DNA from 3 places in the Pradoshia sp. D12 genome. Region 2 is predicted to be linked to each of the others. Evidence: riboswitches for the same ligand, from Rfam matches in the RefSeq annotation. Region 2 holds a riboswitch; each other region holds the start of a gene.

Region 1 (10,309 bases), 440 kb from region 2:
CATTGTAGTTTTGTGGGTCATACCCCCAGTTATACTGTGGCTCGTCAAGCTTTGTTTCATCTACTGTTTTATAATCATAGATTGGCAAAAATTGAACATGAGTTACTCCCAATGATTGTATATGATCAAGACCGGTTGGAAGCCCATTTGGTCCCTTTGTACCTTTCTCCGTAACGCCTAAATATTTCCCCTTTTGCTTAATTCCGCTTTCTGACTGGATGGACAAGTCGCGTACATGCAATTCATAAATAATTGAACTCTCTGGATTCGCTAACTTTGGTCTCTTATGTTTATCCCAGCCCTTCGGATTTGTTTTCGCTAATTCTATCACGGCTCCTTTTTGACCATTGACTGACGCTGCCCTTACATATGGATCAACAGCCTCTGTCCATTTCCCACCTATATTCACTTTATATGTGTAAAAGAGACCATCCTGATTTCCTTTTAATTTAGCCGTCCATGTCCCCTTTTTATCCGACTTCATCGTAATTTCCTTGCCCTTAGGATCATTCCAATTTTCATAAAGAACGAGCTTTGCCTCTTGAGCTGTTGGAGCCCATAAACGGAAGTTGGTCGAAAAACGTGAGTAGGTGTTCCCAAGATCATTGCCACCATAATAATACTGGCGATCAAACTCCTCTGTCCGCACCACTCCTCCTATCTCAACAGCCCGCTCTCCATAGCCCTCAATTCTCACGGCATAGCTTCCTCGCACATCAAGCTTCTTGTTTGTTTTTATCGTAAACTTATTTGTTACTGAGTTATTCCCTTCCTCAGGAATAATTGCTTGAATGGGTGCATTTTCAAGCTCAATCACTGTTCTGTTTATATCAAGTGGATTATTTGTCGTGACAGTGATTTCTGTAAAGCTGTCCATCGCTGCCTTTTTGATGCTCGGCTCACTGTTTGGTTCTGAATAGTACACTTCATCATCTCCTGAAATAATCCACACCTCCGCCTTTCCATCCTTTATTCCTTCAATCCAACGGTCGCCTCCATCTTTTTCCCATGAATCAGTACGAATAATAAAGCCAACCCGCTCATGAAGTCCCTCCAGTGTAAATCTCGCAACCTTTCCAAATGCATCTTCTTCCTCAAACTGTTCGACATGACCTTCTCCATTTTCAGGCCATACCCATAGATTCCAATCCTTTGCATCATCATTTTCCTGATAATGGATGACAATCTCCGTGTTTCCATCTTCTGCTTTTGCACTTAGCTGAGGGAGCATTGTCAATAACAAGCAAAATGTGCCTAGCCACGCGATAATTCTCTTCTTTCTCACAGACATCTTCCACTCCTCCTTCATTCTTCTCTTAGTAGGCAAACGATTGCATAAATTCATATATGTAATCGTTTTCATAATTACACCCTTCCATTCTAGTAAACTAGCTTTCTGAAGAACAGTTTACGTTTTCCTATTTTTAGAAGAATATGATTCAGAAATATGGACTTTATACCTATACCTTCATATAAAATATACGAAAGAAGATTTTCAGGCAGTTGAATCATTTTCCCTTACCAAAAAGATCCGTAATTCTTGAATAAGTCCTCTTTGACAGAAGGAAAGTTGCCCATCAACATACAAATGTCATTAATTATATGTATCTGCTACTATATTGCAGAATTCTCTTACATAATGGAGATATTTTTCACCCCAACAATAATCTGATTATTGATTACGAAGACATATTATCCCCCAAAGAATAATCGTGAAATATCCTAGCCATATTCTTAAACTCATGGCCCACCTGAAACATTCTTTGTACTTAAGTAAACTGAAGTACTTTATATTTTAAATCAACAAGCAACTAAGCTATCATTCTGTACACGAAGAAAGATGGTCTCTGCATCATACAGAAACCATCTACCCACCACGTAAAATTTTTATATGTTCAATAAAATGAAAATAGAACTAACTTTCTCTATTCATCATTGTTTAGGTTCATTTTTAACACATTCTATCAAAATAGATTCTCTTCTTCGTATGATTTACCTAAACCCCTATCTGAGTCAATATTTCAAAAGAGACAAAGCAGACAACTATTGAACTTCAAGATGAAGATCACCTGCTTTAACCTTTCCAGCCATTTTTAGGAGGCGGTGAATCGCAAGAGCAATCATAACAGGAAGCACCATCCCTATTCCTACATAGTTGAGGAATATGCCCATCCCTTGATTAGCTAAGATGTTTATCGGTGCAATCAACGAGCTTAGCCCCATCCCGCCTAGTTCATACGGTACTTTAAAATCAAAGACCATCGTAGCTATTGGCGCAGCAATTGCGGCAGCCGTAAACGCAGGTATAATGTAGATTGGGTTTTTTATCAAATTTGGAAACTGTACCTTTGGTGTCACGATTGATTGTGCAAGAAAGCCACCTAAATCATTATCTTTATAGCTCATTGCTGTAAAGGCTACAAATTGTACCGTACAGCCAATCAAGGCTGCTGCACTTGATACTGGGTCCAACTGCAGAGCAATCGCAAGCGCAGCTGATGAAGCTGGGGTCATTAATAAAAGACTAAATATTAAGGATAAGACAATCGATCCAATTAAAGGAGAGCCTTCTACAGAAGCTGTAATTTGTGCACTTATCCTTGTTAGTAATGGTGTTGTCACCGCTGCTAATCCAACTCCGGAAATCCCACCAATAAAAATAGCTGTAATCGGAATTGCCATAATGTCCAATTTTGTTTTACCAACCATCCTCTTGCCTATATATGTAGCGATGAGTGCAGCCAATACAGCTGATATAGGTTGTCCAGTGACAATCGTAAAAGCACCTTCTGCTGTTTTTTGAATAGCGGCTCCACCAACAGAGGCACATGCCATTGCACTAAATTGTACTAATGAGTTACCTCCAAGCTGATAGGCAATCCCTGCACCAAGAGCAGGCGCAAGCAAGACCTTTGCCGCTCCTCCAATAGTAAGGAATATTTGCCAATCAAAGTAACCCCCAATTGATTCGAATAATAGACCGATTCCTAATGTTACTAAAACGGCATTTGCGATTCCCGTAGATGCCTTATACATTCGATCAATAATATATTCTTTTCTCTTCATCCCCATCGCCCCTTAGTAGTTAATTAAATATTCTGAAAAATAAAGGTGTTATGTTTTCTTTTTTCTGCATCCTTCCTTTATTGGAGATATTAGTATTTAGATATATTAACACACCTAAAATAAAAATAGCAAAATATTTTGAAAATTTAATATAAATTAATAATTTGAACTTCAAAATAATTCCATAACGTTTTTATCAACTGAATTTCCATATTCATATTATATTTTTAACTTACAGTAATAGTTGGTTTCTGGCATTTTCCTTTTTTCACTCTCCACTTTCCACAGCCAATAATTCTATTTTTAAATATAATCTAATTACACATTTTGATTTACGAATACTTATTAATTATTTTAGTCGTAAAGTAACATAAAAACGGGCAAATACACAAAACTTGTTCTACCTCATAACCAGTACGAAGTATATGAATGATTTTGAGTATCTCTGTTTATAATAGCTGCTGCGTATAATCTTTTTGGTCCAAAAAAAAGGATTTCCGTACTTTTACGGAAATCCTCGCTCTTCTTATAATGATAATGTTAACTTGATTGTCCCATCATTCATCTCATACGATTTAATTTTTCCAAGAGGTATCTTTTTCACGATATCCCAGGAATTAAAATCCATTTTAACCGTCTGATTTGTAGAATCTGAAAATGGCGGACTGTTAAGTATTTTAATTTCATCTTCATTCATATCAGTAGGATTCAAACTCTCAATTTCAAAAATAATCATTCTTTTTTCCATATGAATAGGTTTCAGACTTATCATATATGAAATATTTTTATCTGTTGTACCGCGAATATTCAAGTGGCCTGTTGTTATTTCTACTTTTATATCTTTTTGGCCAGACTGTCTTTTTATTAGTTGTTCTAACATTACTGGCTTAATAGGAACGGTCACTCCATTTTTACTTATTTCGTTAAATTTCTGTTTAAATTTATCCAGCACGGTGGCAACACTCCTAAAGTATTTAGTTTCCGGTTTAATTAAACTCAAATTTTACTTCTGCTTGTTTCTTTTTAATATAACTTAATCGTAACATGGCTAGAATTACATTTCCTACTAATGTGTCCTCTTTTCATCCATAAAAAAGCACGATTCTTTCTTTGGTTATGAAAGAATCGTGCTTTTCTTTTTATCAAATCATACATTCTCTCTTCATTAAAAATGGATAACAAGATCTATCTAACTCTATTATTTTAGATGTAGGCTTAAACATTCATTTCTTTTTCACAGCATATGATTTACTGACAAAAGGAATTTCCTGTATGCCGTTCACCTGATTTACATAAACAGCCATCACAAAACAAACATTTGCGAGCAATCCTAGGAAATCAAATAAGATGTCTAGCACTTCTCGCTCTTCACTAACTTTATGCAGGGCACGATAGGATTTCTTGGCCTCACTGCGTACGACATGAAGTGCGCATGCAGCGTTGCTTCCTTGCGGTAATACGAATTGTTTTACCTTTTCCCCTGTTTTCTCAACATAAAAATCATATCTATCACTCAACCACTGTAAATCTGCTTCAGTTATCGCCAATTTTCCGCGCACAGAACCGTTCACATGATAGCATAGTGCTTGAACCTTACGAAGGTCATCAATGACTGCTTGCTCTTTCTCAGTCAATAACGGGAAAACAGCTCCAAGCCTTGTAGTTAAAGTATCAGTGCGAATCTCATAATCAACTAAACAGCTTTTTTCTCTCATGAATGGATAACTGGAGTAACGCCAGTCTTTTTTCAAGGTTCATTCCCCCTTATTTAAAACTTAGGTTTTAGTATGAAATAATGGTAACTCCGCGACGCCTTCACATAGAAGGCCATCGCACATGAATTCTTCATGCCTCCCCTTTTATATCTATGGCATAAGGAATCATCTGCCTTTTTCCAAAATAGGAATCATTGTATGTATACGTATGAGTTTTAAAAATACGCATCAAGTTAAGATCCGTAATGACTTGTTCGGGTTCCCCTGCTGCAACGAGTTCTCCATTTCCCATAAGTATGAGTCGATCACAATAGCGAGTGGCTAAATTAATATCATGGATGGCCGCGAAGACAGCCTTTCCCTCTTTTACAAGCTCCCGGATGACCTCGGCAATTTGGACCTGATGATAAATATCCAGATCTGAAGTTGGCTCATCCAACAAAATAACCTCAGAATTCTGAGTGATGGCTTTAGCTAAGAAAACAAGCTGACGTTCTCCTCCTGAAAGGGATGTGATATAACGGTCTCTTAAATGATAAATTCCTGTTTGTTTCATCGCTTTCTCTGCCAATTGATTATCATCTTTTTGTGAGAATTGCCATTTCTTCCGATGCGGATGCCTTCCCATAAGTACTACCTGACTCACTGTAAATTCATAGTCAAGGACCGTGCTTTGTGGCATATAGGTGATTGCTTTGGCCACTTCAAGAGTAGTCATCTCAGAGAGAGCATGATTCTTAAAGGCTATTGACCCTGCAGGTGGCTTTAGCAATCCTGCCATTAAGCGCAGTAAAGTAGATTTTCCGGTACCGTTCGGACCAATCAAGCAGGTAAATTGGTTAGTTTCCAAAGAGATATCCATTGCTTTTAAAATCACCTGTTTGCCACGGCTAAAGCTGAGTTTCTCCGCATTCAAAATAGCTGTCATCTCAGATTTCCCCCTTCTTTTTATTTTTTAAAATTAAATAAAGGAAAAACGGAGCGCCAAAAAAAGCTGTAATAATACCGATTTGAATCTCAGCAGGCCTAATGGCCAAACGGGATATTAAGTCAGCAAGAATCAAGAAACTCGCTCCCCCTAAGACACTAGCCAGTAGTAAATTTCGATGCGAGGGCCCAATGATCATACGGATCATATGAGGGACAATCAGACCAACAAAACCGATGGCTCCCGTTAATGAGACACTCATTCCAGTTACTAATGAAGCAGTAATTAACAATAGATTACGGGTGCGCTGAACGGAAATCCCCATATTCTGGGCCTGCTCTTCACCCAGCAGAAAGATATCTAAGTCGTTGGCATGGTACAAAAAGACACAAATCGAAAATAAAACAGGAACAGTTAATATTTGTACATGACTCCAATCACGCCCATTTAAGTTCCCCATCATCCATTGGACAATCTGCTGCATCACTCCTGCATTCGAAAAAGAGATTAGCAGAGAGGTACAGGCTGATAAAAAAGAACTAATCGCAATACCCGTCAGCAGCAATGTCAGTACTGAGGTCCTTCCTTGATTGGTCGCAATCATATAAATTGCAAACAAAGTCAATGCAGCCAGGATAAAGCCCATTAATGGGACGAAAAGAGAATGGATCGCGGCCAAACCAAAATAGATGGCCAGTACACCTCCGAATGCTCCACCTGATGAAACACCAATTATGCCGGGGTCAGCCATCGGGTTGCGAAACACACTTTGCATCACGACTCCCGATATTGCCAAGGCTGCCCCGACTAATCCAGCCACAACAACCCGCCCCAGGCGAATCTGCACAAGGATTGTTTCATACATTGGGTTATAGTCAAACTCTATAAATGGAAGCAGTGAGAGTAATACTTTCACAGTTTCCGTAAATGGAACGATGACCCCGCCATACATGGTTGCTAAAAGTAACGATACGAGCAAGGAACAAATCAGGATTCCAAAAATAAGAACCTGTTTAGACTGTTTACAAACCATATTATTCTCCATATAAAACTTGATAAATATCTTCTGCTCCCTCAATCACAAAATGGGAAGCCGTTGTTAAATTTGCGCTATCTATCACATGCACTTCATTATTCTTAAAGGCTTTAAGATTTTTAAGTGCCGGATCCTTTTGCCATTCCTCGACGAATGTTGCTTTTGAACCGTCATACTGCCAATCGCTTGTAATAATCACATCTGGATTTATCTCAACTAATTTTTCCTTTGAAAGATTTGGATAATCAGGATACTCTTCACCGGTAATGCCCGCTTCTGTAATGGCATTTATCCCGCCTGCTAAGGTGATGATTTCTCCTATTGTAGTATTCTCAGTAACTGAAGAATTTTGCTGTGTCCAGTAAACCACTCGTTTTTTATCTGTTTGTGCTTTTGCTTTCGTTTGTAAATCTGACATCCTCTTTTTGACATCAGCTATGATTTCTTCTGCTTTATCTTCCTCGCCAACAATGGTACCAACCTCCATTAGACCATCCAATACACCTGATATAGAGGAATCATCTTTAAGTTGGTAGGTGGTGATGTCTGCAGCATCAATTTGTTTAAGAACCTCAGGATCTACATAGGAAGGAATCAGCACTAAATCAGGCTGAAGTGACAGCACCAATTCAGATGTGACTGATTCAATTTTTGTATCAATTCCATCTGTTAGATCTGCTACATTCGAAATCCCTGAGTCTGTAGACATTTTCGTTACCGCGGCAATCCGCTCCTCATCAACCAAAGGCAATAAATATTCATCAATAGCCAATGTGGTCGAAACAATCCTTGAAGGTTTTTCTTTAAGGGTCACCTCTTCCCCACGACCGTCTGTTAAGGTTTTCGGATACTCACTTGTTTCCTGGTTTGTTTCTTTTTCCTGGTTGTTTACTGTCTCATCATTTCCGCATGCAAACAATGCAAAAACGGATAAGAACACCAAAAGTGATAAGCTTGCAATCTTTTTCATCTCACTATTCTCCCTTTTTCAAAATTTATTTATATTTAGCGAATTTACGCTGAAATATTAAACATAAAAAAGCCTGTCTTCCCGATTAAGGAAAACAGGCTTGATTCATGCACAGACAAAAAAACGCTGTCAAAATCAGCGCAAAGACACAATCATCTCTACGTTCGCCATCCCTTTTCCCACCGAAAAGTAAGCAATACACATTCATAAGCAGGTTTCCTGACTCTGAGCTTCACTTTACTCTCACACCTTCCCTCTTTTAAAGGTGGTCACGTGATTTCATCAGCTCTTACAGTAGCGGGGGCTGTTCCAGATTTACACTGGATTCCCTTTTACCTCACAAAAGTGAGCACTTATGATTGTTTTAAATTTTCGTACTATTAATATATCATGTTGAAAATGTAAACGGAAGATATTTTTGATATATAGGAATTCACATAAATATAAACAAGTGAAATGACTGTTTTAATTGACCAACTGAATTACACGCATCTTCTAGTCGATCTATCACTTTTATCGCCATCCAATATATGGATTCCCTTTCTGTCCAACCCATATATCGGATTGCTCTAACAACGCTCCTATTTTAAGAAGCCAATCTTCCCTTCCCTTTGGAGCCATCAATTGCACTCCAAGGGGTAAGCCAGAATCTGTCATATGAACAGGCAAGCTAATCGCAGGCTGTCCGATGATGTTCGCCAACTGTGTAAAAGGCGTATACGTTAAACTTGGTTTAAACATTTCATAGACCATTGCTAACTGTTCAGAGGGTTTTAGTTCATTTACTTTCAATAACTGCAAGCTCTGTTCATCCGTATGCGTCAATTCGCCCACCTTTGGAGCTGAGAAAGCTGTTGCCGGCGTCAAATACAAATCATAATCCTCATTGAACCTGGCCATTTGTGCAGCTGCCGTATCCCATTCAGCTAAACTGCGTGTAAATTGAACAGCTGATACATTCTGCCCGGCAGTTCTGAGTACCCATGTGACTATCTCTATATCATTAACGGTAATCGGCCGTCCAATGGCTTCCTCAATGGACAGTATACCTGCTGCCATTTCTCCGCTATTCATAATATAGTAATTTTCCATAAGGCGGATTCCATCTACCCCATTATCACATTCTTCAACGGTGAACCCTGCCTGTTCCAGCCATTTGACTGTCTTATGTACCGCTTCTACAGCTTCTTCACTAACGGGTGTTCCCACCGGAGACTTTGTGGAAAAAGCAATTTTAAACCTTTCTTTCAATGGATTCGAAAGCTCCTTCAAATAGCTCCCATTATATAAAGGTACCTGAAAGGCAGTATCCGGCTGAATGATTTGCAAGGCATCCAGCATAGCTGCACTATCACGAACCGTTTTGGTTAAGGCAAAATCTACCGCAGCTCCATGCCATTGGCGGCCCACACCTGGACCAACGGGTGTCCTTCCCCTTGTTGGCTTCAAGCCTACTAATCCAGTGAATGATGCCGGTATACGAATAGAGCCGCCGCCATCACTGGCACCGCTAATTGGGACCATACCTGAAGTTATACTGGCTGATGCTCCGCCGCTTGATCCACCCGATGAATGCTGCAGGTTCCATGGATTACGTGTCGCTCCATATACAGCTGGCTCAGTAATATTTTTCAGACCAAACTCCGGAGAACTCGTCTGTCCAATAATGACAAATCCTGCCTCACGAATTTTTTTCACAAAATTAGAATCCCGTTTAGCAATCCGATTTACATGTAATTTTGAACCCGCTGTAATCGGTTCGCCTTTAATAGATTGTGATAAGTCTTTTAATAAGATAGGTACTCCTGCAAAAGGTCCGTATATAGATTCAGACTTTCCAGTTTCCATCATTGCCTTTTCGAATCTAGTTCGAACAACTGCATTTGTTTTAGGATTTAGTTCATTTATTTGTTCAAATGCGTCCTCTATTAATTCTATTGCGGATACTTGTTTTTCCTTTACAAGCTTCGCTAACCCAAGTCCATCATATTGGGTATAACATTTAAGATTCATTGCTCCGACACTCCTACTTTTTGGCTACAAATCCTGTTTAGTGTTCTGTTTTAATGCTTTTTTCGTATATAGAATAATACTTATCATTTCAACATTAAATTTTATAGGTATCAATCAATTCATACAAGCGTTCCAGTCCATCTTCTTCCTCAAAATTGTTCATTTTATCGATAATCATCTGTTTGTTTTTAAATATAGTTTCTACCTTATCAGCTAACGTGTTTAACGAAAGCTCATCCTCTTCAATAACATAGGCAAAACCCTGCTTTTTAAATGATTCAGCATTCATGATTTGATCGCCTCTGCTGGCTTTCCTTGATAACGGGATTAAGACCATTGGAATTTTTAAACTTAAAAATTCAAAAATAGAATTTGAACCGGCCCTTGAAACAGCCACAGCTGTCATAGCCAATATATCTGCCAAGCCTTGGTTAATATATTCAAACTGAGCATATCCATCACGATGTAGGGTGGAATCTACCTTTCCTTTTCCGCATAAATGAATGACATTAAAGGTTTTGAGCAATCGATCCAAGTCCTTACGCACAGCCTTATTCACTGCTTCAGAACCCTGACTGCCT
Region 2 (10,309 bases):
AAATCCTGATGCTGCGTAATCTCCGACATGATTGTTCTAATTGTTGAAATCAATATACTTTCAAATTCTTCTATTTGATTTTCTTTACCATCCATCCTATATTGTCCTCTCTTACATCGAGAATAATTTTAATTTTTTTGCTTAATTATTATACCATATTATAATTAAATAGTTTAACTATCTTATATATACACTTTCCAAATTAATATTAACCAAACAAAAAGGCATAAAAAAAACCGTGGTTACCCACGATTCTCTTTCAAAACTTTTTATTTATATACATGTATCTGGCTTTCTTCTTTGACTTCCTTTATCCAATTGAATGGATCTTCTACTTTTCCATTTTGTATTCCTGTGATGGTATCATATAATTTTTGCGTTAACGTTCCTATTTTCCCTTTGTTGATGGTTAAAATTTCATTATCCCATAATAATTCACCAATTGGCGAAACTACTGCTGCTGTTCCTGTCCCAAAGGCTTCTTCCAATTTCCCATTTTTATTAGCCTCAATAATCTCCTGCATAGAAACTCGACGTTCTGTAACTGGGATGTTCCAATGTTGTAATAGCTGAATAATTGATTGACGAGTCACACCATCCAATACACTGCCGTTTAATGCAGGCGTGACAACCTCACCATTTATTTTAAAGAAGACGTTCATGCTTCCGACTTCTTCGATATACTTTTTCTCAATTCCATCAAGCCAAAGCACCTGTGAACAGCCAAGTGCTTCTGCCAATTCCTGTGCTTTAAGACTGGATGAATAATTACCGCCTGTTTTGGCCATCCCTGTACCGCCCTTTACAGATCGTACGTAATCTTTCTCAACACCAATTCGAACGGGATTGATTCCCTCTTTATAATACGCTCCCACTGGTGACAAAATGATTATGAACTGATAATGCTTGGACGGTGCAACACCCAAATAAGGTTCTGTTGCAATAATAAACGGCCGTACGTATAAAGAAGTACCTTCCCGGTCCGGAATCCATTCACGATCAATATCGATTAGGATTTCCAATGCCTTGATAACAAACGACTCATCTATATGGGGGATGCATAAACGATCATTAGATTTGTTCATCCGTTCAAAATTCTTTTCCGGTCTAAACAGAAAAACCCGATTATCGTGAGTACGATATGCTTTTAGCCCTTCAAAAACCGTTTGTCCATAGTGAAAAGTCATGCAGGAAGGCTCAAGTGTAATAGGTTGATAGGGAATAATCCTCGGATCATGCCACCCACCCAATTCTTCATCATAATCCATAATAAACATATGATCCGTAAAAATTCTTCCGAAGCCAAGTGTTTCAGGATTGGGCTTTTCTTTTTTATAATTGGTTTTTGTGATAGAAATTAGTTGAGTATCCATGTGATGTCCCCTTTAAATTGTCAGAATAATTAATAAAATTAATTGTACTCCTCAAATAGGGAACCTGCAAGTAGCAAACTTAAAATTAATAAAAAAACTCCAATTCATCGACTATTTCTCATAATCAAATGTTTTAGCGCTCCGAGCTCATAATGATATATGGATGTATACGACCTGTACTATCTTTTCCTAACTTATCAATCTGCCAGTTATGATAATTAGCCTCATTCACATTAATCATTTGAAATGCATCAGCTTGATTGGAGCTGGATATTACATATTCCTCATGTGAGTTCGACTTTCTTTTAATATGGAAGAGATAGAGAGGTTGTTTAATTAAATTCTTTAATCCCAATAATTCTTCCATTTTTCTTTCAAAGGCATCCAATTTTTTCAATGTATGCTTACTATTATCACAAGCAGCATCCTCGTCACCCAAATCATGTACCACTGTCTTATGTTCGCCAAATTGATATACCAATCGGGTAACACAAGTCGGGCTATCCGGCACAATTTGTGCAGTAGTATTATAAATGAAGTTTTTGTAATCGAATGATAGCAAGAGATCTTCAATTTTTTTAACTCTTTGCTTAGAAACCGTAAAGTTCTTAACGCCTATATATGAAACATACTTCTCACCCTGCCAACTTACATGCCCTTCACTTGTGATGGTTGCCTGATAAATCGGGGATTTGCCAAGACATGATGTCCGCGAGATGGAAAATTCTTTAAACAACTTTATACTTCCTCCTATTAGTACAAACTGATTCTTTAGAGTGCTAGATATCTATATATTTATCACCACGCTCACTTTTCAAACATTTTCCAAATTATAATAGGTCTACCATATATACTATGAAAGACCAATACCATTTATAATAAGCCAACTGACACATTAATTAAAGACCAAAAGTATCTATTTAAGGCTGGCTGCTACAAGTATAATATGAGTTAAATTTCCTAAATTAATATAGTTTTAAAAAAATATAACATACCTCTTTAGATGTTAGTTATCATTTTGCGGGAGAGTGTATTTTACATGGTGAAGAAATTGAAAAGAGAACAAGCTGATCTTTCTTGACAATATCGAGGAATGTTTCTGTATGGATTTCTGCCAATAAATTAAAATCAATCACTAAGCTACTATAACATATCTGTAAAAATTGATGTTTCAGATAAATATGCTAACTTTAATTTTACGAAAATTAGAAACAGCAATCTTTCTTTTGGACAAATTTTATCTGAAAGAAGTGCTGGCTCATAAGCAGAAAAGAAACTATAAGAAAGCCCGACTTTTATTCAATAACACATTTACTTATACAGGTTCCGCAATAAGGATAAATCGATGATGTGTTACATCAAAGTACCCATCCGACTGAATAATCTGGTGGATTATATATCATACATCCAATTAATGATCCAACTCAAAACTCGGTACTTTCCAGGGAATGGCTTTTAGATATAAAAGTACCAACATCATAAAACGTTGGATTGGATAGGCTTCTTGACTATAAACAACAGTCATATCATTCTTCCGGACTTCTTTCAGTGCTATTTCATCGTATTTTCCCCTTTAACAGATGATTTTATAAATCATTCTGTCAAAATGGGAGACCGCGGCATAGATTTCTCCGTTATTATTGTTCATATTCCAAATTTCGCATAATTATCCACCATCAATATCCATATTATATATATTTTATCATAATATAGAAAATAATTCGTGAACTTTTCCCGAGATTAAAAGGCACTCATTTTGTATATCCTATACTTGATGTCCTCAAAAGGGACATCAGAACGTATCCTACTGATGGGGTGATAAGCAATGAGTTATCGGAATCATTTAGATCCACACTCTTCTCTTTTTCACCATAACTGGACAAGGCGGAAGCGCTCAAAATCACAGGTTAACGGACATACTGCAATGTCCCAAACCAATATCATTTTGAGGAGCAATGCGAAAGCTCACCGCTGGTAAGGATGCCTTCAAGCAAAAAGACGCCGTAATGGCGTCTTTTTACATTTACAGTTCATCAAATCCATTGGTATCTGTTGTTTTTGTATATTGTCTTGATTTCTGCTCAAAGAAATCCGTCTTGCCTAAATCCACTTCCTGATAGGCAACAATCCATCTTAATGGATTTTTGTTCGAAACCTCTGGAAACGGAGATCTTCCATACCCCAATTGATTGCAACGCTTATTAGCCATAAACTGGATATATTGTTCGAGCTCAGCCATCGTAATTCCCTCGATTTTATTTCCTATAACTTTATAACCCCATTCAATCTCAAGCTCTGCAGCAGTTCGGAAGGTTTCAATCGCAAAATTTTTCAATTCTTCTGTATTTGTTTCAGGATGTTCAGCCAATATTTCTTTAAAAATCTTCTCAAACAGCCCAACATGGATCTGCTCGTCTCGATTTATATAATTAATCATCGTTGAAGTTGCCACCATCTTTTGGTTTCTGGCCAAATTATAAAAGAAAGCAAAGCCTGAGTAAAAGAAGAGCCCTTCTAGGATTACATCATAGATAATCGATTTAAGCAGATTTTCAATTGTTGGGTTTTCTGTGAAATCCCGATAGCCATCAGTAATAAAATCATTTCGTTTACGCAAAATCTCTTCGGTTCTCCAATATTCAAAAACTTCATCTTGCTTGCTTTTCTGGACAATACTTGACAATACATAGGAGTAGGAATGGTTATGAATGACTTCTTGCTGCGCCAGCATAATCATCAATGCATTCAGAGATGAATCGGTCAGATAGTCGGCGACTTTACTGGCATAGTCAGACTGGATACTATCAAGCAATGCCAACAAGCCTATAATTTTTAGAAAGGATTCTTGTTCAATTTCTGAAAGATTTGGAAATTGTTTCGCATCATTCACCATATTAATTTCAAAAGGCGTCCAAAAATTAGATAGCATTACTTTATATTTAGGATATGCCCATGGATAGCGCACATCATCCCAATTTAAAATATTTGAATTTCTGCCATTAATAATACCCGTTGAACTATTCGGTGCTTCCCGATCGACTAATTTACGTTTTTCCACTATTGTTTTTGTATCCATTATATTTCCCCCATCCTTATTGGCAGCTTTCGCATTCTTCTATAACAGCGCTTGAAGTAGAACGTACATAGTATGTTGTTTTTAATCCGGTCTCCCATGCAAGCAGATGCAAGTCTAATAAATCACGTGCTTTAATATCATTACGGACATACAAATTAAACGAGATTCCTTGGTCGATATGTTTTTGACGACGTGCATTTTGGAGAATGCTCCATTTTTGGTCAATTAAATAAACGGATTTATAATACCACATTGTCTCCAGATTCAAGTCAGGTGCAGTCACTGGAATACGGTAATTCTTCTTCTCTTCGGAATATTCCCTTCTGAAAATTGGATCAATTCCGGATGTAGAACCGGCAATAATCGCAGTTGAAGAATTTGGTGCTACGGCCATAAGATAGCCATTTCGAATTCCGGATGTATGCACTCTATTTTTCAATTGACTCCAAGCATCTGAATCATAGCCTCTTTGGTCAAAATAAGATCCGGTCTCCCAATCAGATCCTTCAAAAAATGGGTAAGCACCTTTTTCACCAGCTAAATCCACACTTGATTTAATCGTTAAATAAGCGATTTTTTCGTATAATCGGTCACAGTATTCAACGGCTTTCTCTGATTCCCAGGCAATGCCCTCAAGCGCTAATAAATGATGCCAGCCAAATGTCCCAAGTCCTATAGCACGATAATTTTTATTCGTTATATTTGCCTGAATGACCGGGATATTATTTAAATCAATGACATTATCAAGCATTCTCACCTGTATCTTAATTAAGCGTTCAAGGACATCTTCCTTTACAGCTTTGGCAAGGGAGATAGACGAAAGATTACATACAACAAAGTCACCCGGTGTTTTTTCAATAATAATTTTCCCATCCTCGGTTCTTTGTTCAATAACTTTGGTAGCACTTTGATTTTGCATAATTTCCGTACATAAATTACTGCAATATATCATTCCTTTATGGCGATTAGCATTAGAGCGGTTGACCGTATCCCGATAAAACATATAAGGTGTTCCTGTTTCAAGCTGAGAAATCATGATCGCCTTAAACACTTCAATGGCAGGTATTTCTTTTTTGGAAAGCTGCGGATGATTGATACATTCAGTATATTTTTGTCTGAATTGGCCATCCCCTGCTTCTTCATCAAAATAATCTTCAAGAGAATATCCCATTACTTTTCTTACTTCATGCGGATCAAATAAATACCAGGTACCCCGCTCCTTGACCATTTCCATAAATAAATCCGGAATGCAAACACCAGTAAATAAATCATGCGTTCGAAAACGTTCATCCCCATTATTTAAACGCGCTTCGAGGAAGGCAAATATATCCTTATGCCAAACATCCAGATAAACTGCAATGGCACCCTGTCTTTGGCCCAGTTGGTCCACACTGACGGCGGTATTATTTAATTGCTTCATCCATGGTATAACTCCTGAGGAAACACCCTTAAATCCTTTAATATCACTGCCTCGCGCTCTAATTTTCCCTAAATAAACACCTATTCCTCCGCCATTTTTAGATAGATTGGCAATATCGGTGTTTGAATCATAGATACCTTGCAAACTATCATCAACAGTATCGATAAAACAACTGGATAATTGGCCATAGCTTTTCCCAGCATTAGCAAGCGTAGGAGTTGCCACCGTCATATATAGATTGGATAAGGCCCAATATGCTTCTCTTATTAATTTGATTCGCTGTTCTTTAGGCTCATTCATCATTAATGTCATGGCAATAATCATAAACCGTTCCTGAGGAAGTTCATATAAGCTTCCATGATGAGATTTGGCTAAATAGCGATCTGCCAGCGTCCGAATGCCAATATACGTAAACAACTGATCTTTTGATGAATCGATGACTGCTTCGAGTTCATTGATTTCGTCTTCCGTATATTCATTTAACAATGCTGGATTATAAATCCCCATATCAGTCAATAGTTCAACAAGCTGATGAAAGCTCCCATATTTGTGTGTTAAATCATATCCCCGGCTTTTTGAAGCTTTATCATATAACTGGTCTAAATAAATAGTTGCCGCCACAAATGTCCAATCAGGCTCATCAGCAGAGATACGCTCTACGGCGCTTAGTACCAGTAAATTCACCAACTCTTTCTTGCTATAGTCAGACTTATACTCAAGTGCTGTCTTGATTTTTTCTAAGTATTCCTCTGCTGAATAAATAGATGTATAGGAACTAACACATTCCTTTATGTATGTTTCTATGCTTTTTAAATTTATGACTTCCAGACTTGCATAGTTTGATTCGTAAGATACTGCCATACTAATTTCCCCCTTATTGTTTGCCGATAAATCGATTAAAAACGTCTGTTCCCTCCACGCAAAAAATCCCATTGCCTAAAAATAAGCAATGGGAAAAGAAATAATAACAAGATTGAACTGTTCAATATTGCTATTTCATCCGTTCCACCCTCATTGCTCCCGATAAAGGCAAACCAGTGAAAAAGGCAGGTCTCCTGACTCATGCTTCGCTTTACTCTAAGTCCTTCCCATAGATTTCTCTACAGTGGTTTACTTATTTCATCAGCATTTACAGTTGCGGGTACAGTTCCGGATTTTAACCGGATTCCCTATTAAGTCGTAATACGACACCTTAAACACGTTAAAATCAATATATAGTATTTTAGATATAAAATAATAACAACATATAGAATTATAAATCTTATATGTGAAAATAGCAACTAAAATTCCGACAATTTATTTAGGCAATTGCTGGAGAAATTGATTGATAAATGCTTCGGATTCCAATCGAATTCCAATGTATGGCGGATGAACACGTTTATTGGCTTCAAGAGGAACCCCCAACCACAATACTTTTTGGTCAAGGATGACAAATGTGAAGCTTGGCCCATTCTGAAGATGGATATCCGGATCCAAATAGGAATGGGAATCTGGAGAATACATCATCAGTCTTGTTCTTGAGTTCCTCGTCTTCACTCTTTGAACAAAATCCGATGATAACACACTGGAATTTGGCAAGGAAAGGATAATGGAAGATTGGGCTTTTTTTAAATCCTGATAGAACCCTTCCAAATTTCTTGCATAAATCCATTGTAATTTTGGATGATGGTTGGCAATCCATTTGCCTATTTGATCCATATTGACCATTTGATTCCGTTTCATTTGATATTGAACGAGCTGATGAAGAGTTTTTGTATGCGAAACTTTTGATTCTATAAACTCCACATCGCTGACATGAATCAGTTTCCCTTTTGTTCTGGTAATTGCAACATTTAACAGCCGTTCACTTTCCCTGCCCGTTAAAAGCATCCCTGCCCGATTTTGCGGATAACTATCTACACTATCAAATACCATTACTTCCCGTTCACTTCCCTGGAAACGATGGACAGTGGCAGCCAATATATCATGCAGGCCGTTCTCTTCCTCATATAGATCTTTAATTAATGTTTCCATCAATTGTGCCTGCGCACGATAAGGGGTTGCATAACCGATTGATTTACTCCCATTGCTGTAGGCTTCATGAATAACCTGAAAGGATAACAATAGATTCATCAAATTCATTCTAGAACCAGAGGAAGTGCCCGTAAAGCAGTGTTCCCCTGTGAAGCTCGTATTTAACAGTACGGAAGCACGATCTACAAAAGGTGTCTTTGAAACGATATCTTTTTTATTTATATGAACACTTGGATGATCGCCAACCAGTGAATTATAAACATATTGGTTCGTAAAAGCGGAGATATCCGGATGCATTCTCCTCTGTTCCTTTAATAAAAACAAATGAGTATGAAGTTTTCCCCCACGTGCAATATCAGCAACACCGGTACGATGGAAGATGTCCTCCTTCAGCCAGCGGTCTACAAGCTCTCCCCTCGAAACCGCAATAGGAGGTAATTGCTTAAAATCCCCACAAATAATACAACGCTTGGCAAGTGCGCCGGCAAAGGCAATTTGCGGGATAAAGGCCATACTGGCTTCATCAATGATAACTAGATCATACTCTTGTTCAAAAATACTCGGGTCCATTGCTGCTTTCGCCAAGGTAGTCCCAACAATGAAGGCATTTTTGACTAAATGAATTTCTTTTTGCCTTATTTTCTCTAAGATTCTGCCCAGTTTTTTTTCAAGGTCAAGAAGCTGCTCCGAGTCACGTACGCTAAAAGACAGAGACAGATCTTTTTTTAGCAGTTTCTTTTCTTCATTAATCGAATCCCTTTCCTTCACTAAATGTCCATCATGACTTTCCAATAATTTAGCCGGCAATATATCCCCATGCATCAGAAGACCCTCACCAGTTTGAGAGCCGTAACGTAAAATATCTCCTTCATGAAAACGATCCGCTCGTTTAACAAATGCCGTAATTTCGGCAAGCAGGACATCCACAGCCTGATTACTGTGAGAGAGAACTAATATACGTTTCTTTTTAAAATATTTATTGGCTGCCGTTCGTGCTAAAGTATACGTTTTTCCTGTACCAGGCGGTCCCCAAACATATGTGACCGGGTTATATTTTGATCTGGCATATAATTCGCGTACCGCGCTTTTACTTGTTTTGTCCGTTCGTTTATCAGGCATGGAAGGCTCCATGATCCGTTTAACCCGACTTCTTTTCCGCTTACTTTTCCTGATATCATCCAGTCTTTCAATCAGCTGATCTAAAAGTTCCCATGGGTCATGATAAATCGTAGCCTCTTCAATCAATTCACCTATTGATTGTTCAAGAGACAGAAGCAAACTATTGCCCTCAGAGGATAGGATTCTGGCATCAAACCGACTCCCGCCCCATTCCAGCTTAGCAATCGTTCCAACAGGTATACGCAAAATACTGGATGACTCAAAATAGTACGTAAAAGAATCACCTGACATAATCTTATTGCCATTCATCAGGTGATAGCGGGTACTTCCATATTTTTTTAAATACTGAATCTCTTCTTCAAGTGCTTCCTGCCATTCTTCAATATACTCTTGTGTTGAATTCATTCTTTGTGCCCCTCAAATCATAAACCTAAATTATCTCTAATTTGATAACTATACCATACAAACTAAAACTAGAATAGTCGATGGCACATACTCACCTAACCGAAACATGCATCCAGACACCGTATTGTTTCTCGTATTAAGGGGTGCACAGTTATGACATTTTGTTTATGATTTTTTTGTAAAGAGTTGCTTAAGTGATTCAAAAAAACCTGTCTTTTTTTCTGTCTCCTCAGTATTAGTTTCTTCCTGTGCCGGTTCTTCTAATGTAATGTTATCGTTATTAATTGCATGATCATAGGCCAATACCAAACCATTAGGTGAATTATAGTCTTTATTGGTCACGATTTTAAATTGAATCCCATGTTCATCTGCTGCTTTAACGAATTTCGATAGATGGGAATAATTAATGTGGCCATTTAAATAAAGCTTAGCGCCCTTATTTTTTTTCAATAGGTCAATAAATCCATGTGGGATTTGTTTTTGAAAAACCTGAGCCTGTGTTAATGCGACAACCACACGTTCACGTAAGCTCCCAAGAAATTCTTTCCGTTCAGCAGGCTTTATTTCTTTAACGCCATGTATCCCTTCCTGTAAGTAATCATCTACTGTTTTCTTATTCATTTTATTTCCTCCTTGAATACTAATTAACATATGTAAATCGTTCTTAACTTGAGCTTATGTATTAGTTTGGTTAAATGCCTTCTCAACGATTCCCTATTCGGAAAACCTGATTATTATCTTTACTATTTTTTGATTGATCTGCCTGCATTATGTATTTTAAAGCTCGCTATTTGTGTACCATTATTGATATGTCCAATCGACACTCTGGATATGAATATATAAAAAGGCACCTGTTAAAAACAGGTGCCTTGTTCGAAAAAATTGAGGCGAGTCACCACACTC
Region 3 (10,309 bases), 1.2 Mb from region 2:
GAGTTATTAGTGAAAAAAACAACGCGTGGGGAAGAAGAAGTTGTCATGATTATCCGCTGGGAATCAGAGGAAGCATGGAAAGCATGGGAAAAGAGCCCTGAGCATATCGCTGGCCATAAAGCGAAAATCAAGGAGCACGGAGGTAAGCCCCCAAAGCCAGAATACGTAATCAATATGGAACATGGCAATTACCTTGTAGTCGAATAATAAAAAACAAAACGCCCCTACCTGAAAGGGCGTTTGTTTTATAATGTAAACCTTATTTCAGGTTAGAAAAGAAGCGTTACAGAATAATGGACAGCATTTGCGATTTGAACTGATAGGAGTATTTATCATTTTTAAAATTCAAAAGTTGGTGTGGACTCATCCATTATTTTAAAGGTGTATCCCTTATGTTTCAGACGGCGAATGATTTCCGGAAGCCCATCCACGATTGTTGTATTGCCGTTAAAATCATGCAGGAGGATATAGAGATTTTCTTTTTCACCTACCCCTTGCATAATTAATTTAAGTAATTTTTTTTCTGGAATTGGAGGATTTAATCCATCGTTAGCATCGCAGTTCCAATCATAATATTTATATCCTCTTTTTATTACCTCAGTCTTTAATTGATCCATTAAATCAGTCCCGGCATATTGTTTTGCGACATAGTTATTGGAGCCGCCGGGGAATCGTAGGATTTTCGGGCTTACGCCTACTTCCCTTTCCAAAAATTCTTCCAGTTGAGTAATGTCTTTAAAAAAAGTATCCTTGGATCGATAGATTTTGGAATAATTATGAGAATAGGAATGCAGTCCAAGAGCGTGTCCATTTTTTACGATATCTTTATATAAATACATATGTCCCGGGCTGGCTGTTCCCGTTACAAAAAAGGTTGCCTTAACATCCTGAACTTTGAGGATATCGAGGATTTCCTGTGTGATGTTTGAGGGACCATCATCAAAACTGAGGTAGGCTGTCTTTGCAAATGTTTCAGACGGAATAAGAAGCTGGATAATGAGCAATGTGAGAACAGATAGAGTACGCATAATAAACTCCTATGGATTAAGTGATTTTAATATAGTTTTTGATTCTTGTTAAAAAATATTCCTAAACGGAGTTGAATAATTGGGTAAAATGTTTAATAAAGAGATTGAACATGTATAATAGACATAAGCATTTTAGAAAGGTTGATAAAGATGATCGAGATACAAAGTTATACAGTTGAGAAACTGGAAGACCCGTTTGGTATCCTTTCTGGAGAAAGGTTCGAATATGTACTGGAGATTTCCGTTCCCGAGGAAGATGAACTATATACCGATAAGGGTCTTCTGTTGCGTGTTATATATGTAATGGATGAAAATCAGGACCAAATTTCAAAATATGAGTTTATAGAAAGTGAAACACAAAGTATTTTGGATTTTGAGCTTGAGGAAGATGAATTATCGATGGTTTTACAATTTTGCAGGGAACATACTGATGTTGAATATGAAGAAGAATGAAGATAGCTGATTATATAAAAAATATAAATATTGAATAGTGTAAGAGTGCCTTATTTATTAGGATAATAGGGAAACCGGTGCAAATCCGGTGCAGCCCCCGCTACTGTATACGCGGATGAAATGATTTGTAAACCACCGGCTCTTTGTTTAGAGCATGGGAAGGTAAATCAGAGTAAATTGATGCGTCAGCCAGGAGACCTGCTCTTTCTTTTGTATGTACTATTTTTCGGAGGGAAAAGTAGGCGTCCAATCCTGTTATTTTAATGTGGATTTTCGCCTTAGCTTTTTTCGAGCTAAGGCTTTTTTATTATGTTGGAAAGGGGAATAACTATGCTAAAAAAGCAAAACTATTTATTTTTATTTATGCTAATGCTTACGCTATCTATGTTAATGTTTGGGTGTTCGTCAACTGAAGATGACTCAAACCAGAAGAAAGAGGTTTCTGAATCAACGTCCACAGCCTTTCCTGTTGAGGTAAGGGATGGATCCGGAGAAAGCATCAAGATTGAGGAAAAGCCGGACACGATCGTATCCTTGCTGCCAAGCAATACTGAAACGGCCTATGCACTAGGTCTTGGAGAGAAAATCATTGGTGTATCAGATTATTGTAATTTTCCTACAGAAGCTGCTGACAAACCTAAGGTCGGCGGGTTAGAAATCAATATTGAAAAAGTGTTGGAATTAAATCCGGATCTTTTATTGCTTTCTGCCAGTCATTTTAATAATGCTAAGGATACCATTAAACAATTCCAGACAGCTGGTATTGATGTTATTATCGTACCTGACGCCAATTCGTTTGATGGTGCATATGGAACAATTGAATTGATTGCTAAAGCAACCGGAACATCAGACAAAGCTGATGAAATTATTTCGGATATGAAAAAAGAAGTAGCAGAAATTAAAGAGAAAGCAAGTGCTATAAAAGATAAGAAGAAGGTTTGGATTGAAGTATCTTCCTCACCGGATTTATATACAGCGGCTAACGGAACCTATATAGACGAAATGCTTGATATCATTCAGGCAGAGAATATTGCCGCTGATCAAGAGGGTTGGGTAACAATGAATGAAGAACAAGTCATTGATCGCAATCCTGATGTTATTCTTACTACATATGGCTATTATATTGAAAATCCAGAAGAAAAGGTATATGGAAGAAAAGCTTGGTCCGAGGTACCTGCCGTTCAAAATAAGCAGGTTTATGATGTAGATAATGACACAGTGTCAAGACCGGGACCACGTTTAACAGAAGGCTTGCAATTGATAGCTGAAGAAATCTATCCTGAAATATTTAAATAAACATTTTCATTTAAGAGCCGTGCCCATTTTACTTTGGGAGGCTCTTTTTTTGTCGAAGAAAATAAATTAAATTTTCTAACAATTTTGTTGAAATTTCCCTTTTGAGTAGGTATGATGATACCAATACGTATTCGTACTCACACATGGGATTGGAATGATAAGAATGTTATATGTAAATGACCTGCCGACCGAAGCAAGAGATAAAATGCTATATGCAGCCCTCCAATTATTCACTACAAGAGGTTACAAGAATACATCAGTTCTGGACATAGTTGAGTATGCACATGTCTCGAAAACAACGTTCTACCAACAATTCGGCAATAAAGAGACTTTGATTGTTGCGCTTTGTGAAAGTTTGATTGGAGAAGTTGCAGAAGAGATTAAGCTTGCGGCTTTACGGGAACCACGAATTGGTTATAAAGCATATGCCGGAATTTTTCGCTATTTGGAAATTTGCTTTTCCAATAAGGCTGTTGCCAATTTTATTTTACTCGAATCAGTCGGAGTTTCATTCGAAGTAGAACTGGTCAGACGAGAAGCACTTAAAAGTTTCGCAGATCTCATCTTTGTTTTTGCCTATCGGGAGTTTCCGGAGAATGTGAATGAACAGGAAGTTAGGATCATCTCTCAGGCAATGGTTGGAGCAATCAATGAGGTCGTCATTCAAAAATTCCGGGAACCAAATCACCAAAAGACAGATGTAGAATATCTTGCTAGATTATTAAACCGATTGGTCATGCGTTCATTTAGCAGTCTCTCAAATTAATAAACTATTGATATGAAGGAGGGAGAAAGTTGGTTTCTTTTTTACCAAGTGAGGAAGAAAAGGCATTTGTTGATGTAGCTAAGGATTTTGCGATTCAAAAGATTCGTCCCTATGCCAGGCAAACGGAAAAGAATCAGGGGGTAAGTGAGGACGTGGTCAGAAAGTTGAGTGACCTTGGATTATTAAATCTGGAACTGCCTGAATCATTCGGTGGCCTGGAATTGCCGCTCGTTTCCCAGGTACAGATTGTTGAGGCGCTTGCTTATGGTGACCTTGATACTATTCAGGGGCTTCCAGGAGCCGGGGAGGGAGCATCGTTTATTCGACTAAAAGAGGATCATAATGCATTTTCTTTTTACCAAACTCAATGTGGAACGGGAATTTGCCCAACAGTCGCCTTTCTTTATCCAAATCAACATAAACTCCAAATAAAAAAAATAGACAATGGATACATCGTTGATGGAGAAACGAGTCCGCTGAAAAATGTCAGAAAGGCTGAATATCTATTAATTGCAGGAACTGCCACTAATGGTGAAGCGGTATTGCTCTGGATAGATCAAGAAAATAACCATTCTTGGAAAGTGCTTGACGGTGATTATCGTTTGGGGCTATTGAGTGCTGGCTTTTCGAGAATTCAGCTTAATGAAGTAAGCGTTTCCAATAATAATATTTTGGCTAGTGGAATAGATGCTGAAACTTGGATGAATGAAGCAATGAGCCGTGTACGAACATTAGAGGCTGCCAAAGAAATTGGTGTTATGGCAGCTGCGCTTGATTACACAGTTAAATATACCTCCCAGAGAAAAGCGTTTGGGGTAGAAATCGCAAAATTCCAGGGTGTTTCTTTTAACCTTGCACAAATGGCTATCCAGACGGGTGCAGCAAGGCATCTTGTTTTATATGCGGCAAAACAAATTGATGAAGGTGAAACTGATGCTGTTTTCCACAGTATCCAGGCACTTAAAAAAGCCCATCAATCGCTTCGATATGTAACAGATTCAGCTGTACAGCTCCTTGGTGGGCATGGATATGTTCAGGACCATCCTGTTGAGAAGTGGATGAGGGACGCTCAGGCACAAGTCGGTTGGTTTGAACAAGAGGGCGATTTAGAAATCAGGGCAGGAAACTGGATCATGTATGGTAAGGAGAGGGGGATGAGTAATGATCACATACGAGTTGACGCCACATCAAAGTCAAGTTAAGGAAGTGGTCCATTGGTTTGCTGAAAATGAAATGCGACCGGTATCCATGATTGCCGATCAATTAAAGAAAGTACCGGATGATTGGCTGGATAAAGTAAATCTACTCGGAATTTCTTTAAGCATGTCTTCTTTTGGAGAGTCCAATGATGATAAAAAGAAAAAAGATTTTAAAAAAGCGAAGGAGCGCCAAGGAAATCGATTGGGAGTCATTGCCTCTGAGGAATTAGGCTGGGGAGATTGCGCGATTGCCTTGACGCTACCCGGGCCAGGGCTTGGAGGTCCGCCTGTTCAGCATAGCGGCACACCGGAACAAAAGGAACGTTTTTTATCCATTTTCTCCAGAGATGAGAAACCGAAGTGGGGAGCATATGCTTTGACTGAACCAGAGGCAGGTTCTGATGTATCCGGTTTACAGACGACAGCTGTTAAAGTGGACGGCGGTTATGTGATAAACGGGCAGAAGATATTTATTACAAATGGCAAAAGAGCTTCCTGGGTTGTTGTATTTGCTACGGTAGACCGCAATTTAGGTAGGGCTGGTCACCGGGCATTTGTTATAGAAAAAGGTACACCCGGCTTCTCATGCTCGAGATTGGCGGAAAAAATGGGTCTTCGTGCTTCTGAAACAGCAGAACTTGTGTTTGAGGATTGCTTTGTTCCGGATGAAAACCTTTTAGGTGGAGAAGAGGCCTATGTCAATAAAGCGAATGGATCAGGTGGCTTCAGGGTTGCTATGAAAACATTCGACAACACAAGACCCATAATAGCAGCCATGGCTACCGGAATTGCAAGAGCGTCCTATGAATATACATTGGATTTTGTAAAAAGAGAATATCCTCAGCACGGCAATCATTATCATCAAGCCCTGAGACTCTTCTCAGAGATGCAGCAAAAAATTCAGGGAGCTCGTCTGTTAACCTGGGAAGCTGCCTGGAAAGCAGATTTGGGAAAAGCGAATGCAAAAGAAGCAGCCATGTGTAAGGCCTATGGTGGAAAGATTGCTTTGGAGGTTACTTCAGCCTGTCAGGAAATACTCGGTCCATATGGTCTTGAGGGACATCTAGTCGAGAAATTATATCGTGACGCAAAAATTTATGACATTTTTGAAGGGACTAATCAAATTCAGCAATTAATTATTGCGCGTCATCTGTATGAACCATATGGTCTTCGTGTGTAATGATTTTATAAATACGTTCGGGAGGTGGTGAAACGACAGGACAAAAATGCTGCATCTAAATAAAACTGAAAAATCAAAAAAATCCTTTAATAATAAAGGGAGGAATTTTAAAATGGGAAAAGCAATTGAAGATTATACATTAAGAGAGTCTTTTGAAAAAATTGAGGAAGCACTTAAAAACGATCCTCAGCCAATTCAAGGAATTACGACACGCTATCAATTCACAATCACCGGTTCCGAAGAAGGAATCTATCAGCTTAATATACACGATGGTCAGGCAGAGGTAGTCGAAGGAGAAGAAACACCAGCGGATTGTACACTCACCATGTCTGTCGAAAACTTCCGCCAATTCCTTCTCGGCAAACTAAACGGAACCGTAGCCTTCATGTCCGGCAAACTAAAAATCAAAGGCGACATCGGAAAAGCAATCAAACTAGAAGGAATACTGAAACAATATAACGTAAAGGAATATTTATAAGAAAGGCTGCGGCGACTGTTCAGCTCCGACAAGCATAAGAGGAGTCACGTAGGGAGGTGTTCTCCCTCCAGCAGTGGCTACACTTATGAATCGAGGAGCTAGGAGCCGAAGCTAGATCTCAAGAAAGGCTGGAGTGGCTTGCTCAAAAGCGAGGAGCATAAGACAGAGGCTCGTAGGGGATGAACTTTCCCCGCAGAGGCTATGCTTATGTCCGAGCTTTTAGCCACGGAAGCTAGATCTCGCTAAAAACGGAGACCATGTAAGGTGGACCAAAGACTAAAAACGCCACATCGTGTGGCAACGTCTTCGTGACCCTGCGACGTGTAGGCCTAAGGGAGGTGTTTTATGAAACCTGCAAATTTGGTAGAGATGGTTTGGAGAACAGCCGAAAAAAATTCACAAAAGAATGGTTTTTTGGTTAAAGTAGCAGGTGAATATAAGGGGATCACATACAGGGATTTTTGGATACAGGTTTCACAAACGGCTGCCGGACTGGCACATTATGGGGTTGGCTTTGGTGATCATGTAGCCATATTATCTGATAATAATCCTTACTGGGCTATAAGCGATATAGCGATTATGAGTTTGGGTGCAGTCAGTGTGCCAATCCATTCAACTTTACCATCTGATCAGATTTCTTACATTCTCAGTAATGCAGACTGTAAGTTTCTTTTTGTAGAAAATCAAAAGCAACTGCAAAAGATTCTTGCTAATTCTACTCTCGATAAACTGATTATCTTTTATCCCGGTGATTCCTTAGCAGAAAAGAAAGAAGATATGCTGACAATGGAACAATTAATGTCAGCAGGTGAAAAACATCCTTTATTTAACTGGGAAGATGAGTTCCAGGCAATAACAAGAGATGATTTAGCAACGATTATTCATACCTCGGGAACAACTGGTTATCCAAAAGGTGCAATGTTAACGCATGGAAATATTTTATCAAATGTTGAAGGCGTTCAATTTTGGGTGTTGGAAGCCCGGCCTGACGACATCATGTTATCCCACTTACCACTATCCCACATATTTGAACGTATGGCAGGTCAATTTTTTCCTTTGTCAGTTGGTGCAACAATTGCTTATGCAGAAAATATTGATACCGTACAACAAAACCTTCTAGAAGTACAACCTACCATCCTAGTCAGTGTCCCATTGTTATTTGAAAAAGTATATGCCCAGGCTCAAAAGATGGTCGAATCCGGTACCCCTATTCGCAGAAAAATTTTTGACTGGGCACTTAAAGTCGGAAATACAAGATATAAATATTATTTATCCAGTGCTACAGATGTAATGGTTCGTAAAAGTGAACTACCGAAAGAGTTTAGGAGAAAGTGGAAAATAGCTGATAAACTTGTCTACCAAAAAGTAAAAAAACAATTGGGTGGAAGAATCAGAGGCTTTATATCAGGCGGAGGAGCTTTAAATCCAGAAATCGGGAAGTTTTTCTGGAGTGTTGATCTTCCGGTCCTTGAAGGATATGGCCTGACAGAAACCTCCCCCGTTATCTGCGTAAATCCGTTTTCCAGAACCAAAGTTGGAACAGTAGGAAAACCATTGCCGAACCTGGACGTCCATATCTCAGATGATGGTGAGGTACTTGTTAAAGGCCCAAGTATCATGAAAGGTTACTATCATGATGAAGAGGCTACCAAGGAACACTTTGAAAATGGGTGGTTCAAGACTGGCGATATAGGCGAGTTTGATGAAGATGGCTTCTTAAGAATTGTGGATCGAAAGAAGCGGATTATAGTACTTACTTCGGGGATAAATGTGGCTCCACAGCCTGTGGAAAATGCACTTCACCAAAGTATTTATATAGAAAATGCCGTTTTGGTTGGACAAAATCAGAAGTATGTAATCGTCTTATTAACTCTAAATTATGAAAATCTTAAGAGCTGGTGCAAAAGGAAGGGCATTCGTGGTTCTGTCAATGAGTTGGTTACGAATAAAAAAGTACAGGAATTGATTACGAGAGAAGTAAAATCCAATACTCATAAATTCGCACGCTATGAACAGCCCAAAAAACTAATCATTGTAACGAAAGAATGGACTGTGGAGGGTGGGGAGATGACTCCGTCCTTAAAGGTACGTTTTAAAGAAATAGAAGAAAAGTATAAAGAAGTTATTGAACAAATGTATGAAGAAGACGCATATGCAGAGATCGAGGTAGCTGCTAATGAAGTAGCAGTTGGCCTGTCATTGCCTAAATCGAAAGGAGATTAATTAGTATGTCATTTTCACTGGAAGGAAAAGTAGCTCTTGTTACCGGTGCTATTATCCCGGCAACACAAAAGGTATTGGATAAGGCAGGTCTTTCCATGGATGATATCGATATTTTTGAAGTGAATGAAGCCTTTGCTTCAGTTGTATTAGCATGGGCGAAAGAGCTGAAACCAGACATGGATAAAGTAAATCCGAATGGAGGAGCGATCGCATTGGGCCATCCTCTGGGCGCAAGCGGAGCTCGTCTTATAGCTACTTTACTTAATGAATTGGAAAGAACAAACGGAAGATTCGGACTTGCAACCATGTGTATCGGTTTTGGTCAGGCAATTGCCGTAATACTGGAAAGGGAGGTAGGGTAATGGGGCAAAATTGTTTGTTGGAAGTAACAGATAGGGTGGCAATCATTACGATCAATCGACCTCCCCTAAATACATTGAGCAGAGATACATTATATGAGATTGGCACCTATTTGGATGATATCGAAAACAATCATACAATTAGAGCTATTATAATAACCGGAGCAGGAGAAAAATCTTTTTCAGCTGGTGCAGATGTAAATGAATTTGCAGATTTAGCGGATCCGGAAAAAGCGAGGGCAACGATTCAAGGGATGCATGATCTATTTAACCGAATTGAGTCTTTCTCTAAACCTATCATTGCAAGCATAAACGGTCGTGCGCTGGGTGGTGGGAATGAATTGCAAATGGCTTGCCACTTGGTAATAGCTGCAGACACAGCAGAGTTTGCTCTTCCAGAAATAAAGCTCGGAATTATGCCTGGCTATGGGGGGACCCAACGGCTGCCAAGATTGATTGGCCGCAGGCGGGCTCTTGAATTAATCTTAAGTGGTGAAAAAATTTCGGCGATAAAAGCATTGGAGTATGGTTTAATCAACAAAGTTGTGCCTGCTAAAATGCTGAAGTATGAAACTTTAGCGATTGCAGCCAATTTAGCTGAAGGGCCGCCGCTTGCGCTTAAAGGGATCCTTGATTCTGTGGGGAGAGGTACAGAAGTTTCCTTAGAAGATGGAATCTCAATTGAACTAGAGAATATGCTGAAAATAGCCCGTTCGGAGGATGCGATGGAGGGAATCAGTGCCTTCTTTATGAAGCGAAAGGCAGAGTTTTCAGGTAAATAAATTAGATAGTGTCTGCATGGTCCGTTTATTTGTTGGATTAAATAGGAACAGCCCATTGGATTATGGATTACCAACGGGCTGTTAGGTTCGTTTACTTTACTTTATGGAATCCTTCTTCCATTAAATAAGATTTTGCTTCATTGTAGGATGGGAATGTGCCATCTAGGTTTAAGCCAGCATATACATTCCACATATCCTCTTCTGCTATAACGGTAAGAGTATGTCCTTCGTTATTCCTCCAGATTTCTTCTTCACCTGCTATATCGCCAGCATAATCTTCATAAGGATCAGTAGATAGAAGCTCTATGGATTTAGCTATGATAGTTTCTAATTGCTCAGCGGAAAAATCCTTGATATTCACCAATCCCTTTTGACCCACACGGTACCCAGGAATGCCTTCTGCATAAACGAAACCATTACCGTTTGGATGCAGGTGATAAACAACATTCGATTTATCTAATTTGCTTTCAGGATATTGATAGTTGATACGCCCAAGTGAAACATTTTTACGTTCGAGTTCCTTAAAGGACTCTATAATTGCAATT

What was found. Region 2 has a riboswitch for cobalamin ahead of F7984_RS09995 (ribonucleoside-diphosphate reductase subunit alpha). Riboswitches for the same ligand answer to the same signal wherever they lie in the genome.
Region 1: it holds a riboswitch for cobalamin, as region 2 does, so the genes downstream of both, F7984_RS08045 (ABC transporter substrate-binding protein) here and F7984_RS09995 (ribonucleoside-diphosphate reductase subunit alpha) in region 2, are expected to answer to the same signal.
Region 3: it holds a riboswitch for cobalamin, as region 2 does, so the genes downstream of both, F7984_RS16045 (ABC transporter substrate-binding protein) here and F7984_RS09995 (ribonucleoside-diphosphate reductase subunit alpha) in region 2, are expected to answer to the same signal.

Annotation. Positions count from the first base shown of each region.
Region 1 covers NZ_CP044545.1:1,637,900-1,648,208, reverse strand. The annotation lists gene pulA (type I pullulanase) at 1-1,291, opposite strand, end outside; gene F7984_RS08070 (PTS sugar transporter subunit IIC) at 2,044-3,072, opposite strand; gene F7984_RS08065 (hypothetical protein) at 3,593-4,018, opposite strand; gene F7984_RS08060 (hypothetical protein) at 4,290-4,817, opposite strand; gene F7984_RS08055 (ABC transporter ATP-binding protein) at 4,912-5,709, opposite strand; gene F7984_RS08050 (FecCD family ABC transporter permease) at 5,711-6,742, opposite strand; gene F7984_RS08045 (ABC transporter substrate-binding protein) at 6,744-7,715, opposite strand; cobalamin riboswitch at 7,907-8,087, opposite strand; gene F7984_RS08040 (amidase) at 8,229-9,728, opposite strand; gene F7984_RS08035 (undecaprenyldiphospho-muramoylpentapeptide beta-N-acetylglucosaminyltransferase) at 9,823-10,309, opposite strand, start outside.
Region 2 covers NZ_CP044545.1:2,077,349-2,087,657, forward strand. The annotation lists gene F7984_RS09970 (MarR family winged helix-turn-helix transcriptional regulator) at 1-95, opposite strand, end outside; gene F7984_RS09975 (branched-chain amino acid aminotransferase) at 270-1,373, opposite strand; gene F7984_RS09980 (DUF6438 domain-containing protein) at 1,507-2,109, opposite strand; gene F7984_RS09985 (YpzG family protein) at 3,199-3,351, shown strand; gene F7984_RS09990 (ribonucleotide-diphosphate reductase subunit beta) at 3,397-4,449, opposite strand; gene F7984_RS09995 (ribonucleoside-diphosphate reductase subunit alpha) at 4,466-6,730, opposite strand; cobalamin riboswitch at 6,897-7,079, opposite strand; gene F7984_RS10000 (DEAD/DEAH box helicase) at 7,166-9,406, opposite strand; gene F7984_RS10005 (YueI family protein) at 9,572-10,027, opposite strand.
Region 3 covers NZ_CP044545.1:3,316,181-3,326,489, reverse strand. The annotation lists gene F7984_RS16060 (antibiotic biosynthesis monooxygenase family protein) at 1-207, shown strand, start outside; gene F7984_RS16055 (polysaccharide deacetylase family protein) at 339-1,028, opposite strand; gene F7984_RS16050 (DUF6509 family protein) at 1,179-1,481, shown strand; cobalamin riboswitch at 1,508-1,702, shown strand; gene F7984_RS16045 (ABC transporter substrate-binding protein) at 1,812-2,777, shown strand; gene F7984_RS16040 (TetR/AcrR family transcriptional regulator) at 2,932-3,543, shown strand; gene F7984_RS16035 (acyl-CoA dehydrogenase family protein) at 3,573-4,745, shown strand; gene F7984_RS16030 (acyl-CoA dehydrogenase family protein) at 4,705-5,922, shown strand; gene F7984_RS16025 (SCP2 sterol-binding domain-containing protein) at 6,035-6,400, shown strand; gene F7984_RS16020 (AMP-dependent synthetase/ligase) at 6,746-8,623, shown strand; partial or broken gene F7984_RS16015 (steroid 3-ketoacyl-CoA thiolase) at 8,659-8,985, shown strand; gene F7984_RS16010 (enoyl-CoA hydratase/isomerase family protein) at 8,985-9,764, shown strand; gene F7984_RS16005 (hypothetical protein) at 9,856-10,309, opposite strand, start outside.